Linked DNA regions of Polyangium spumosum. The protein of the gene in region 1 interacts with the protein of each later gene in a pairwise test. Links are inferred from orthologs where the notes say so. Each region holds a gene or a part of one and is shown on either strand. Other genes may lie near its edges.

What was found. The genes of interacting proteins can lie anywhere in the genome.
Region 2: the proteins of GF068_RS21320 (region 1) and dnaE interact in binary tests that used the Escherichia coli proteins (3 or more experiments, as listed by UniProt). The link is inferred for Polyangium spumosum from one-to-one orthologs.

The regions. Positions count from the first base shown.
Region 1 is NZ_WJIE01000006.1:92,626-98,540, reverse strand. What follows is about bases 1,642-4,608. They hold GF068_RS21320 (pyridoxal phosphate-dependent aminotransferase), read right to left. Parts: upstream 3,715-4,608; coding sequence 2,569-3,714; downstream 1,642-2,568. Other genes in these bases: GF068_RS21315 (MATE family efflux transporter), read left to right, coding at 3,830-4,608; GF068_RS21325 (serine/threonine-protein kinase), read right to left, coding at 1,642-2,509. Outside these bases: GF068_RS21335 (NYN domain-containing protein), read left to right, coding at 1-549; GF068_RS21330 (hypothetical protein), read left to right, coding at 598-774; more of GF068_RS21325, read right to left, coding at 1,070-1,641; more of GF068_RS21315, read left to right, coding at 4,609-5,203; GF068_RS21310 (hypothetical protein), read right to left, coding at 5,209-5,751. UniProt on the Escherichia coli protein: Shows aminotransferase activity with methionine and histidine as substrates, and to a lesser extent also with phenylalanine.
Region 2 is NZ_WJIE01000001.1:332,671-338,739, reverse strand. What follows is about bases 311-4,464. They hold dnaE (DNA polymerase III subunit alpha), read right to left. Parts: upstream 4,135-4,464; coding sequence 511-4,134; downstream 311-510. Other genes in these bases: GF068_RS01445 (hypothetical protein), read left to right, coding at 4,414-4,464. Also shown: GF068_RS01455 (hypothetical protein), read left to right, coding at 1-169; more of GF068_RS01445, read left to right, coding at 4,465-5,490; GF068_RS01440 (OmpA family protein), read left to right, coding at 5,927-6,069. UniProt on the Escherichia coli protein: DNA polymerase III is a complex, multichain enzyme responsible for most of the replicative synthesis in bacteria. This DNA polymerase also exhibits 3' to 5' exonuclease activity. The alpha chain is the DNA polymerase catalytic subunit.

The DNA.
Region 1 (5,915 bases):
CTGAACGACCGCCAGGGGCGGCCCGCGTATGATCTGTACCGGATTTTTTTCTATGACTGCCCGCCGATTCTGAAGCGGGCGCACTATCCGATTTCGAGACGTGGCATTGATTTCTCGAAGACGCAGACGGCTCTCTTTCGCCTGGCTCTACACGAAGAGATCAAGACCCAGCGCAAGGTCGCGCTCCGACTCGGGCACCTGTCCGACGACGCGGCGTGGAAGATCAAGCCGGCAAAATTATCGGAGCTCGTCGGCGGGACGATACGATTCGAGGCGCTCACGGACGACGATTTCACGTATGACGCGCGCCAGAAGGGCGTCGACATGAAGATCGGCCTCGACATCGCGTCGCTGGCTTACAAAAAGCTCGTCGACCAGATCGTCCTCGTTGCAGGCGACAGTGACTTCGTCCCGGCTGCCAAGCTGGCCCGTCGCGAGGGCATCGATTTTGTTCTGGATCCCATGTGGCACCACGTCCACCCGTCGCTGAACGAGCACATCGACGGGCTTCGATCCACCTCGCCGAACCCCAACAAATTCGCGCAATGATGGGCGCCTGATCCCGCTCGCCCCGGCATCGCGGACGAGGCGGCGCAGGTGATCTCGCGTTTCATCGAGAGCTCGCCGCCGCGCACCTTGCTCTTCGTCTTCGGCGACCACGGCTTCCGCCTCTCGTGCGACGCCCGCGGCACGGCGCCCGCGACCCAGGGCGGCGCGAGCCCGGAGGAGGTGCTCGTGCCGGGGTATGCGTGGCTCGTGGGCGGGGTGCATTGAGGGGAGGCGGCCCCGAAGCCGTCGCCGTCGATGGGAAACGGCTTCGCGGCGGCCGCGGAGGCGTCTTTCGGGTGGGAAACGGCTTCGCGGCGACCGCGGAGGCGTCCGCGACCGAACCCAACGGCTCTGCGGCGACCGCGGAGGCGTCCGCGACCGAACCCAACGGCTCTGCGGCCACCGCGAAGGCGTCCGCGACCGAACCCAACGGCTCTGCGGCCACCGCGGAGGCGTCCGCGACCGAACCCAACGGCTTCGCGGCCGCCGCGAAGCCAAATCCCACGGCCGAGAACGCTCCTCAGAGCAAAACGAACATCACGACCAACCCGATCAGGAGCACCACCCCCGCCCCCAGCGCCATGGCCATGTAAAACCCCCTCTTGTCATGGGCGTGTGTCGCCACGGTCGGCCGCTGGTGCAGCTCCGTCACCGTCATCTGCTGCGGCCTCGCGCTGAGCAGCGTCGGCGCCGCCATTCCAGGCGCGGGCACGTCCGGCGGCGGCGCGGTCGGCTCGTCCTCGATCGGCGAGGGGGATTCGAGGGCCGGCGGTTTGAAGACCCCGGACGGCTCGATGTAGACCTGCGTCGGCTCCGAATCCCATTTCGATCGCGGCGGAGGCGCATAAGCGGGCCTCGAGCGCGACGAAGGCTCGTCCGGCGGCCGGGACGGCGACGAACCCGGGGCCATCATCAGCGTGCCGAGCGGACCGGACGCCGGCGCCGGAAAGGCCCCCGACGCCGGCGCCGACCTCGGCGCCCGCGGCGGCGACGGCGGCGAGGGATCCATCACCAGCGTCCCGAGCTGACCCCGCGCGACCGGCGGCTCCTCCAGCACAGACGTGCGCCCGTGCGCGCTCGAGCTCTCCTTGTTGCTCGTCGTGGCCGCGGGCGCCGCAGCCGCCGCCGGCTTGCGCCCTTGCGCCGCGAAGACCTCCAGCATGTGCGCGACCACCATCGCGCTCCCGATCCGCTTGTCCCGCTCGCGCTCCATGCAGCGCGCCACGATCTCCTCGAAGGCCGGATCCACCGAGGGCGCGTGCTGCGAGATGCGCGGGATCGGCCCGCTCGTGATCCGCGCCGTGATGTCCGCGCGCCCGCCCTCGAAGGGCCGCTGGCCCGCGAGCATCTCGAAGAGCACCACCCCGAGCGACCAGAGATCGGTCCGCACGTCGAACGACTCGGGCGCCGCGAGCTGCTCCGGGCTCCTGTACGAAGGGGAGCCCAGGCCGAGCGTATCGGCCACGATCGGCGGCACGGCCCGCGCGACCCACAGGTCGAGCAGCTTCACCTCCGGCGCGTCCGTGCCCGGCTCGCCTTGCAAGAACACGTTCGCCGGGCGCAGGTCGCCGTGCACGAGCCGCGCGCCGTGGGCGATCGAGAGCGCGGTCGCGATGTCACGCCCGATGTGCGCGGCGAGCGGCGGCGACAGCGCCCGCTCGCGCGCGAGCCGGTCGGCGAGCGTCTCGCCCGAGAGCAGCTCCAGCGCGACGAAGAGCTCGCCCGTCGGCGTCTCGCCCACGTCGTGGATCGTGCAGAGCGTCGGGTGCTTCGCGGCCTGCGCCGCGCGCGCCTCCTCGACGAGCCGCTGCCCGACCTCCTGGTTCGGGATGCTGAGGAGCTTCAGCGCGACGTGCCGCGACGCCGCGGGCTCCTCCGCCTCCCAGACGGCCCCGAGCGCGCCCGTCCCGATTTGCCGCACGAGGCCGTATTTATCGCCGATGAGTTCGCCGCCGCTCATTGCCCTGTTCTTGAATGGCCCGACATCGTGACCAGGTTCCCGGGTTTTCCTTCAATGCCTCAAAGCGATCGAATTCGCCGCGCCGCCTCTTCCAGCGCCGCGTCCTCCTTCGCGAAGCAGAACCGCGTGAGCGTCTCGCCCACGGGATCACCATAAAACGAGGTCCCGGGCACGCTGGCGATCCCTATCTTCTCGAGCAGCAGCATCGCCGCCGCCTTCGCGTTCGCCGCGCCGAGCCGCCGGATATCGGCGAGCACGTAATAGGCGCCCTTCGGCACGTAGGGCACGAGGCCCGCGTCCGCGAGCGCGCTGCACAGGATGTCGCGTTTCTTCTGGTAGCTCTGCCCGATCGAGCGGAAGTAATCGTCGGGCATCCCGAGCCCCGCCACCATCGCGTGCTGGAGCGGCGTCGGCGCGCAGACGTAGAGCAGGTCGTGGGCCACCGTGATCCGCCGCGCGGCCTCGGGCGGCGCCGTCAGATAACCGCACCGCCAGCCCGTCACCGCGAACGTCTTGGAGAAACCCGAGATCGAGACCGTCCTCGCCCGCGCGTCTCTCCGCGTCGCGAGCGGCACGTGTTTTTGCCCGTCGAAGACGATGTGCTCGTAGATCTCGTCCGTGATCGCCACGAGGTCGTGCGCCTCGATCGCGTCCGCGAGCCAGTCGAGCTCCTCCTCGCTCCACACCTTGCCGCTCGGGTTCGACGGCGTGCACACGACCACCGCGCGCGTGCGCGGCCCGATCGCCCGCGCGAACGCCTCCCGGTCGATCTCCCACGACGGCGGCCGCGTCGGCACGAGCACGGGCCGAAGGCCCATCGCGAGCACCGTGTTCAAGTGGTAGCCGTAATACGGCTCGAACAGGATCACCTCGTCGCCCGGATCGAGCAGCGCGAGGCACGCCGCCGCGAACGCGCCCGTCGCGCCCGACGTCACCACGACCTCGGAGGCGGGATCCACCTCCCGCCCGTATCGCTTCTTCAGATCGGCCGCGATCGCCTCGCGGAGCGGCAGGATCCCCTCGGGGGCCGTGTAGATCGCCACGCTCGCGTCGATCGCCGCGTTCGCCGCGCGCGCCACGGGCGGGGGCGTGGGCAGATCGCAGACGCCTTGCCCGAGGTTGATCCCGCTCACCGCCTCACACGCGCGGCTCATCGCGCGGATGTCGGAGATGACCAGCGACCTCATGCGTTGACCGATCCGCATGGCTGCACCCTACCTCAACACGGACCTGGAAGTCCCCTCCACTGCGCACATCGGTGACCACGAACCACCCGGCCGACCCTTGCCCGAGAGGCCGGGCCATGGCACCCCCGCGGCCGTGCGTCCGACGCCCTCCGCCGAGACCGGCCTCGTCCGTGAGGGTGATCGCGCCCTCGTCGCGGAGGTGTGGGCCCTCGCCTGGCCGGCGATCACGCACATGCTGCTGATCACGCTCGTCTTCCTGGTCGGGCGGCTCATGCTCGGGCGCTACTCGCCGACCTCGCTCGCGGCGATCCAGATCGCGGGCTCGACGACCTGGACCCTCTACTCCGTCTGCACGGCGTTCTCCGCGGGCACGCTCGCCGTCGTGGCGAGGCGCGTCGGTGAGCGGGATCGTCCCGCCGCGGCCCGCGCCGCTCGGGCCGCGTTGCTCTTCGCGGCCGGGCTCGGCGTCGTCGTCGCGTGCCTCGTGTTTTTCGCCGAGGGCCCCTTCGTCCGTTCGATCTTCCCGCGCGCCGGGGCGGCCGTGCAGGCGCAGGCGGGCGAGTACCTGCGTGTCGTGTGCTGGTCGATGCCGCTCACGTTCGTCGAGGCGATCGCCGCGGCGTCCTTGCAAGCCTCGGGCGACACGCGCACGCCGCTCGTCGTCGCGGGCGTGGGCAACGTCCTGAACCTCGCGCTGAACGCGCTCTTGATCTTCGGCCTCTTCGGCCTTCCCGAGCTCGGCATTCGTGGCGCGGCCCTGGCGAACGCGGCGACGTTTTCGCTCGAGGGCCTCTTGCTCACCTATGCGCTCTTTCGCCGCGCGAGCCCGCTGCCTCTGCGCGGCGCGGGGTTCGCGGGCGCGGGCGCGGCGCTCTCGCGTGTGCTCGGCGTCTCGGGCGCGGCGTTTGGCGAGAAGGTCGCGTATCACCTCGGATTCATGGTGTACGTCGCGATCATCGCGCTGCTCGGCGAGGTCGCGCTCGCGGCGCATCAGGCGGCGGTCAGCATCGAGTCGATCTCGTGGCTCTCGGCGGACGGCTTCGGCATCGCGGCGGGCGCGATCGTGGGGCAAAAGCTCGGGGCGAAGCGGCCCGACGAGGCGGCGCGCGGGGGCCTCGTCGCGGCGCTCTTCGCGGTCGTGATCCTGAGCCTCGTCGGCCTCTCGTTCTTGACGATGGCGCCCCTGCTCGTCTCGGCCTTCACCCCGGACCGGGCCATCGTCGAGACGGCCGTGCCGGCGATGCGCGTCGGCGCGATCGCGCAGCCGTTCATGGGCTTCGCGATGGTGACGGCGATGGCCCTGCGCGGCGCGGGCGATACGCGCACGGTGCTCTTCGCGATGATCCTGTGCAGCGCCCTGCGCGCGGGTGTGACGTGGCTCTGCGCGCTCGAGCTCGAGCTCGGGCTCGCGGGCGTGTGGATGGGCAGCACGGCGGACTGGGTCTGCCGCGCCGTGCTGCTCGGCTGGGCGTATACGCGGGGGCGGTGGAAGCGGGTCGAGGTCTAGGGGCGCTACGCGCCGCCCACGCAGGCGTATCCGAGGCAGCTCTGATCGTTCGGGCAGTCGTTGCTCGACACGCACTCCACGCCGAGGCATTGCGGGACGGCCGAGCACTCGTCGTCGCCGCAATTCGCGATGGCTTTCCGCTGGTCCTCGGTGAGGCCGTCGCAATCGGTGCGGCACTGCGCGGTCTCGCCCGCGGAGAGGCCGCAGCTCTGGAAATGGTCGCAGGCCGCCTTGCACGCGGCGAGGCTGTCGACCGGCGGGGGCATCACGGTGGAGCCGATGCACTTCCGGAACGCGGCCGAGCCCGTCTCGCAGATTTGCCCCGAGGGGCAGTTCTCGTCGCTGACGCAACCCTCCTCGCAGATGGAGATCGAGGGCTGCGCGCAATGTTGCCCCGGCGAGCAGGTGACGTCCCCGCACGTGGTGTAGCCAGGCCCCTTATCGGGCGTCTGGGCGTCGCTCGACGAGCAGCCGACGCCGGACGCGACGACGGCGAGGGCGAGGGAGGCGAGCGCGGACGAAGCACGGAGCAGCGAAGCTAGTTTCATGATCACCTTTCCTGAATGGCTGGGCCAGCTTTGCGACGAACGCGTGTTCGTGGCTACCGCCAACATTGCGACCCGTATTCTCGGATTTGCAAACGCGCGCGCCGTCGGCCCGGAGGTGGCGCACCCTACCTGGACGGGCGTGTCTGTCAAGAGCTCATGGTCGC
Region 2 (6,069 bases), on another replicon or contig:
GGATCTCGATCTGCAGGACGGGATCTGCCTTCTGTACATGGAGCGGGTGATGAAGGCGTGGAACCGCGCGCACGAGCAGGATCCGTCGATCCCGCAGCTCATGCCGATCACGACGCGGCGGCTGCTCGGCACGACGCGGAGGCGGGCGGCTGCGGCGGAGCCGGGCTGAAGCAAGGCGGATCCGTCGCGGGCCATGGCGGACGCGTCGCGAGCCATGGCGGACGCGTCGCGAGCCATGGCGGACGCGTTTCGAGTCATGGCGCACACGTCCCAGGCCATGGCGGACCTGTCCCAAGCCATGGCGGACGTGTTTCAAGTCATGGCGCACACGTCCCAGGCCATGGCGGACCTGTCCCGAACCATGGCGCGCGTGTCCCGAGCCATGGCGAACGCATGCCTGTGCATCGACCGCATCGCGGTTGATGCACCTGAGGTCCAGGGCTTGCCCTGGTCCGGGTCCAGGGGTGGACAACCCCTGGTCGGGTCCGGGGTGAAACCCCGGCGCTACGGTCAACGCAGCTCCGCGACCTTCTCCCCGAACAGCTTCTCCAGCCGCGCGAGCATCTCGTCGCTCGGCGTCACCGTGAGATCCCGTCCGAGCGCGAGCACCGCCTCGGCACCGTCGTCGAGCTGGATCAAGAGCTGCACCGGACACACGCCGCGGCTCGACGAGAGCACGTCCCTGAGCTTGCCGATGTGATCCCGCGTCGCCTTCCGCGCCTGCACGCGGATGCGCACGCTCTTCGTCTCGGCGCGGATCGCGTCGGCGAGAAGCTCGACCGCGTCGAGCATCAACGTCGGCTCCCGCGGCGCGGCCTGCTCCTCCTCGGCGCCCTCCTCCACTTGCGGGAAGCTCACCTTGCCCGAGACGAGCACCGGCTCGGTGCCCTGCAGGAGCGTGCCGTAGGTCTCGATCTGCTTGTCGCGCACCTTCACCTCGACGCGACCGCTCGTGTCTTCGAGGTGGAAAAACGCGATCTTCCCGCCGCCGCCCTTGAAGATGCGCTCGCGGTAGCCCTCGACCATCCCGGCCACGCGCACCTTCGACCACGCGTCCTTCTGCGGGAGCGCGCTCGCGGGCGTCACGTCGAAGCGGCCGAGCTCGGTCCCGTACCGCTCGAGCGGGTGCCCCGAGACGTAGAAGCCGAGCGACTGCTTCTCGCGCACCAGCATCTCGCGCAGATCCCAGGGCTCGCATTGCGGGTACTCGTCGAGCTTCGGCTCGTCGGCCGGCGCGGCCTTCGCGAAGAGGCTGAAGAGTGAACCCTGGCCGCGCTCCCGATCCTTGCTCGCGCTCCTCGCCCGCTCGAGCGCCTGATCGAGCGCGGCGAACGCCCGCGCCCGCGTGATCCCGCGCGGCAAGAGCGTCGCGTCGAACGCCCCCGACTGCGTGAGCGCCTCGAGCACGCCCTTGTTCACGCGCCGCGCGTCCACGCGCTGGGCGAAGTCGAACAGATCCGAGAACGGGCCGCCCGAGGTGCGCGCCTCGAGCACCGCCTCGAGCGCCGACTCGCCCACGCCGCGGATCGCGCCGAGGCCGAAGCGGATCTTCGGGTCGTGGGGATCGGCGTCCTTGATCTTGCTCGGCGCCTTCCGGCCGGTCTTCTTCGTGGCCTTGCCCGGCTCGCTGTAGACGACCGAGAAGTCGATGTTCGACTCGTTGATGTCGGGCGGCAGGATGTCCACGCCCCAGGCGCGGCCCTCCGCGATGATACGCACGACCTTCTCGATCTTGTCGCGATCCGCGGTCATCAGCGCGCAGAGGAACTCCACGGGGTAGTGCCGCTTGAGGTACGCGGTCTGGTAGGTGATGAGCGCGTACGCGGCCGAGTGGCTCTTGTTGAAGCCGTAACCCGCGAAGAACTCGAGCAGCCCGAAGATGGTATCGGCGTCCTTCTCGGACACGCCGTTCTTCAAGGATCCCTCGACGAAGATGGACTTCTGCTTGGCCATCTCCTCGGGCTTCTTCTTGCCCATCGCGCGCCGGAGCAGGTCTGCGCCGCCGAGCGTGTAGCCCGCGAGCTGCTGCGCGATCTGCATGACCTGCTCCTGGTAGACGATGACGCCGTAGGTCGGCTCGAGCAGACCGTCGACGAGGTCGTGCATCTTCGTGATGGGCTTGCGCCCGTGCTTGCAGTCGACGAAGTCCTTCACCATGCCCGTGCCGAGCGGGCCCGGGCGGTAGAGGGCGACGGCGGCGACGATGTCCTCGAAGTTCGTCGGGCGCAGGTCCTTGAAGAGCTGCTGCATGCCGCTCGACTCGAGCTGGAACACGCCCGTCGTCTCGCCCGACTGCAGGAGGTGGAACGTCTCCTCGTCCTCGAGCGAGATCGCGTTGATGTCGAAGGGGTCTTTGTTGCCCTTCTGATCGGGCCGCGCGCGGATGAGGCGCACCGCGATGTCGATCACGGTGAGCGTCTTCAGGCCGAGGAAGTCGAACTTGACGAGGCCCGCCTGCTCGACGTCGTCCTTGTAGTACTGCGTGACGAGCGCTTCGTTGTTCCGGAAGCACGGCACGTGGTCCCAGAGCGGGCCCTCGCTGATCACGATGCCGGCCGCGTGCATGCCGGCGTGCCGCGTGAGGCCCTCGAGCTTCTGCGCCTGCGTGAGCAGCTCGCGCACGGAGGGGTCGCTCTCCATGTGCGCCTTGAGCTTCGGCTCGATCTCGATCGACTCGGGGATCGTGTACGTCTGCCCCGGCCCCTTCTGCGGGATGAGGTTCGCGATCTTCTGCGCCTCGGCCGGCGGGAAGCCCATCGCGCGGGCCACGTCCTTGATGACGCTCTTCGCCTTCAGCTCGTGGAACGTCGCGATCTGACCGACGCTCGTCTTGCCGTACTTCTCCGCGACGTACCGGATCACCTCGTCGCGCCGGTCCATGCAGAAGTCGACGTCGAAGTCCGGCATGCTCACGCGCTCCGGGTTCAGGAAGCGCTCGAAGAGCAGGTTGTACGGGATCGGGTCGAGGTCCGTGATGCGCAGCGCGTACGCCACGAGCGAGCCCGCGCCCGAGCCGCGGCCCGGTCCGACCGGGATCCCCATCTCCTTCGCCTGCCGGATGAAGTCCCAGACGATCAGGAAGTAGCCGGGGAACTTCATCCCGATGATGACGTCGAGCTCCATGTCGAGGCGCTTGCGATACGCCTCCTGATCGACGCTCTTTCCCCCGCGGCGGAACTCCTCGAAGCGCTTCGTCAGCCCCTCGTGCGAGACGTGCCGGAAGTACGAGTTCGTATCGAACCCCTCCGGCAGCGCGAACGTCGGCAGCATCGGCTGGCCGAGCTTCAGCTTCAGCCCCGCGCATCGCTCGGCGATCTCCAGCGTGCTCTTGATGGCCTCGGGGTGGTCGCGGAAGACGTGCGCCATCTCGTCCGGCGACTTGAGGAACATCTCGAAGCTCTGGTGGTGCGCCGCGAACGCGTCCGCGTACGAGCGGTTCGCGGCGATGCACGACAGGTAGAGGTGCCCCTCGCCGTCGTCGCGGCTGCCGAAGTGCGCGTCGTTCGTCGCCACGATCGGCAGCCCGCGATCCTTCGCCAGCCGCGTGAGGATCCCGTTCAGGACCGGCTGCTCGACGAGCCCGTGATCCTGCAGCTCCACGTACAGGTTGCCCGGCTCGAACGCCTCCACGAGCCGATCCATCGCCGCGCGCCCCTCGTCTTCGCCCTCCTCCAGCACGCGCTGCGCGAGCACGCCGCCCATGCATCCGGTGAGGCCGATGAGGCCCTTGCTGTGCTGGGTGATGAAGTCGAGCGTCACGCTCGGCGCGGCGCCGCTCGCGGGCGTCACGTGCCCCTCGGACACGATCCGCACGAGGCTCTTGTACCCCTCGAGGTTCGACGCGAGCAGGACCAGGTGATCGACCGGCGCGTCCTCGTGCTTGCCGCTCGGCGCCGCGCGCTCCGCGGAGCGAGGCCGCGCGACGTTCACCTCGCAGCCGAGGATGGCGCTGACCCCCGCGTCCTTGCACGTCTTGTAGAGCTGGATCGCGCCGAACATGTTGCCGTGATCGGTGAGCGCCACCGATCGCATGCCGAGCGCCTTCGTCTTGGTGACGAGGTCCTTGATCTTGAGGGCGCCGTCGAGCAGCGAGTACTGCGAGTGGACGTGCAGATGAACGAACTCGGCTGACACGATCGATCTAGCCTCGGGGTTTCGGGGGCGCGCTCGGGGGGAGCTTCACGTCAGGATAAGCGCGTCACTTCGCTGGCGCGTGATCATGATGCTTCGCGTTGCTCGTGAAGCTGCATCGTACGGCTGCACTCTGGTCGTGCACGAGCCTCCGCGCGCGGGGTTCGCCCTTGATGAAACGACCGCAGCATGGCTAGCATGCGCCGTATCCACGGGCATTCGACTGGCTGCCGTGCGCTTAACGACCCGCGAATCGGGTTCGGGAAAGTGAGTCACGTTTCTATGCTTTGCACCCGTCTTCTCTGTGCCGTCGTCGCGGCAACTTCCATCGCGGTTCTGGGCTGCGGAGGTGACACCAACGAGAACCCGCCGCCGCCGCCTCCTCCGCCCGAGGACCCCGCGGGCCTCGCGCCTCCGGAAGAGGCCGCTGGTTCGGCGGCCTGCGAGGGCGCCGGCAAGGTCATGGCGATGAGCCAGATCTTCCTTGGTGATACGAAGCGTGATGGCACGCCGGATCCCACGGGTGCCTGGAGGGAGTTCGGCTACGATCTCGACGGTCGTGCCTCGACCAAGGCGTCGGTTGGTCTGTGCAAACCGCGCGCGGGCGGCGCGCCGGCGTCCGTCTATCCGGACGGCGACGAGGGCCGGGACAACTCGTTCGGCAAGAACATCCTGCCCACCATCATCAGCCTTTCGTCGGACATCAGCGTGCAGGCGAACGAGGCGATCGCGAACGGCGAGTTCACGATCATGCTCGACATGCCGACGCTCGGCACGGCGTCGGACTGCAACAACCTGTCGACGAAGCTCTACGGCGGGGCGGACCTCGGCATGGCGCCGAAGTGGGACGGCACCGACCAGTGGCCGCTCATCCCCGAGCTCCTGAACAACACGATGGACCCGACCTCGGCGAAGATCGTCTTCCCGAAGAGCTACGTCGTGAAGAACACGTGGGTCTCGGGCACGAAGGGCACGGTCAAGCTCGCGCTCTCGGTCAGCGGGTTCACGATCTCGCTCGACATCAACAGCGCGGTCATCACCGTGGACCTCGACGAGAGCCGCAACGGCGGCGAGAACGGCACGATCGCCGGCGTCATCGAGACCGAGCAGCTCATCACGGAGATCTCGAAGGTCGCCTCCGCGTTCGACGAGTCGTTCTGTGATCCGAACTCGCCGACGCTGCAGAGCATCTTGAACCTGATCCGCCAGGCGTCCGACATCATGAAGGACGGCACGCAGAACCCCGAGGCGGAGTGCGACGGCATCTCGATCGGCCTCGGCTTCAACGCGAAGGCCGTTCAGCTCGGCCCGGTGGCGGAGCCGGCCATGCCCCCGCCGGACCCCTGCGCGATGCCGTGAAGGTCCACGTCGACGCGAGGGGCCGGCGTCTCGGCCGGCTCTTCGCGCCCGACGTGACCACGAGAGGTGCACGAAGACGAAGCAGAGGGCGCAACCGGCGCATGCCAGCGGGGGAGACGGCGTGTGGTCCGGCGGCGCCCTCTGGTTTGTCAGGGGGGACGTGATGGGAAGGGGGGACCGGCGCGCGTGAGGCGAGAACGTGCCCGGGTGAGCCGTTTGGTCCGGGAGAAACGTCGAGGGAGCATCGGCACGACGCGTAAGGCGTCCCGGCGCTTCGACGTTCGGGGAAGGGTCGAGCGGCGAACGAAAAACTCCAAACCGCCTGAAGAAACCTGATAGAAGCGCGTCCAAGACCCCGATCGGCTCGGCGGCTGCCTGCACGCCGGTGAACCATGGCTTGGCCGCGGCCCGCGATTCTCGAAGGAGATCAATCTCTATGCAAAAGTTCCTGGCTCCCGTTCTTTGCGCCGTGCTGACGGTTGGTGCCGTCGGCACGATGACTGGCTGCACGATCCACACGGCCGGTAGTGCTGGCGCCGATACGACGCCGCCCCCGCCGCCCCCGCCGCCGCCCCCGCC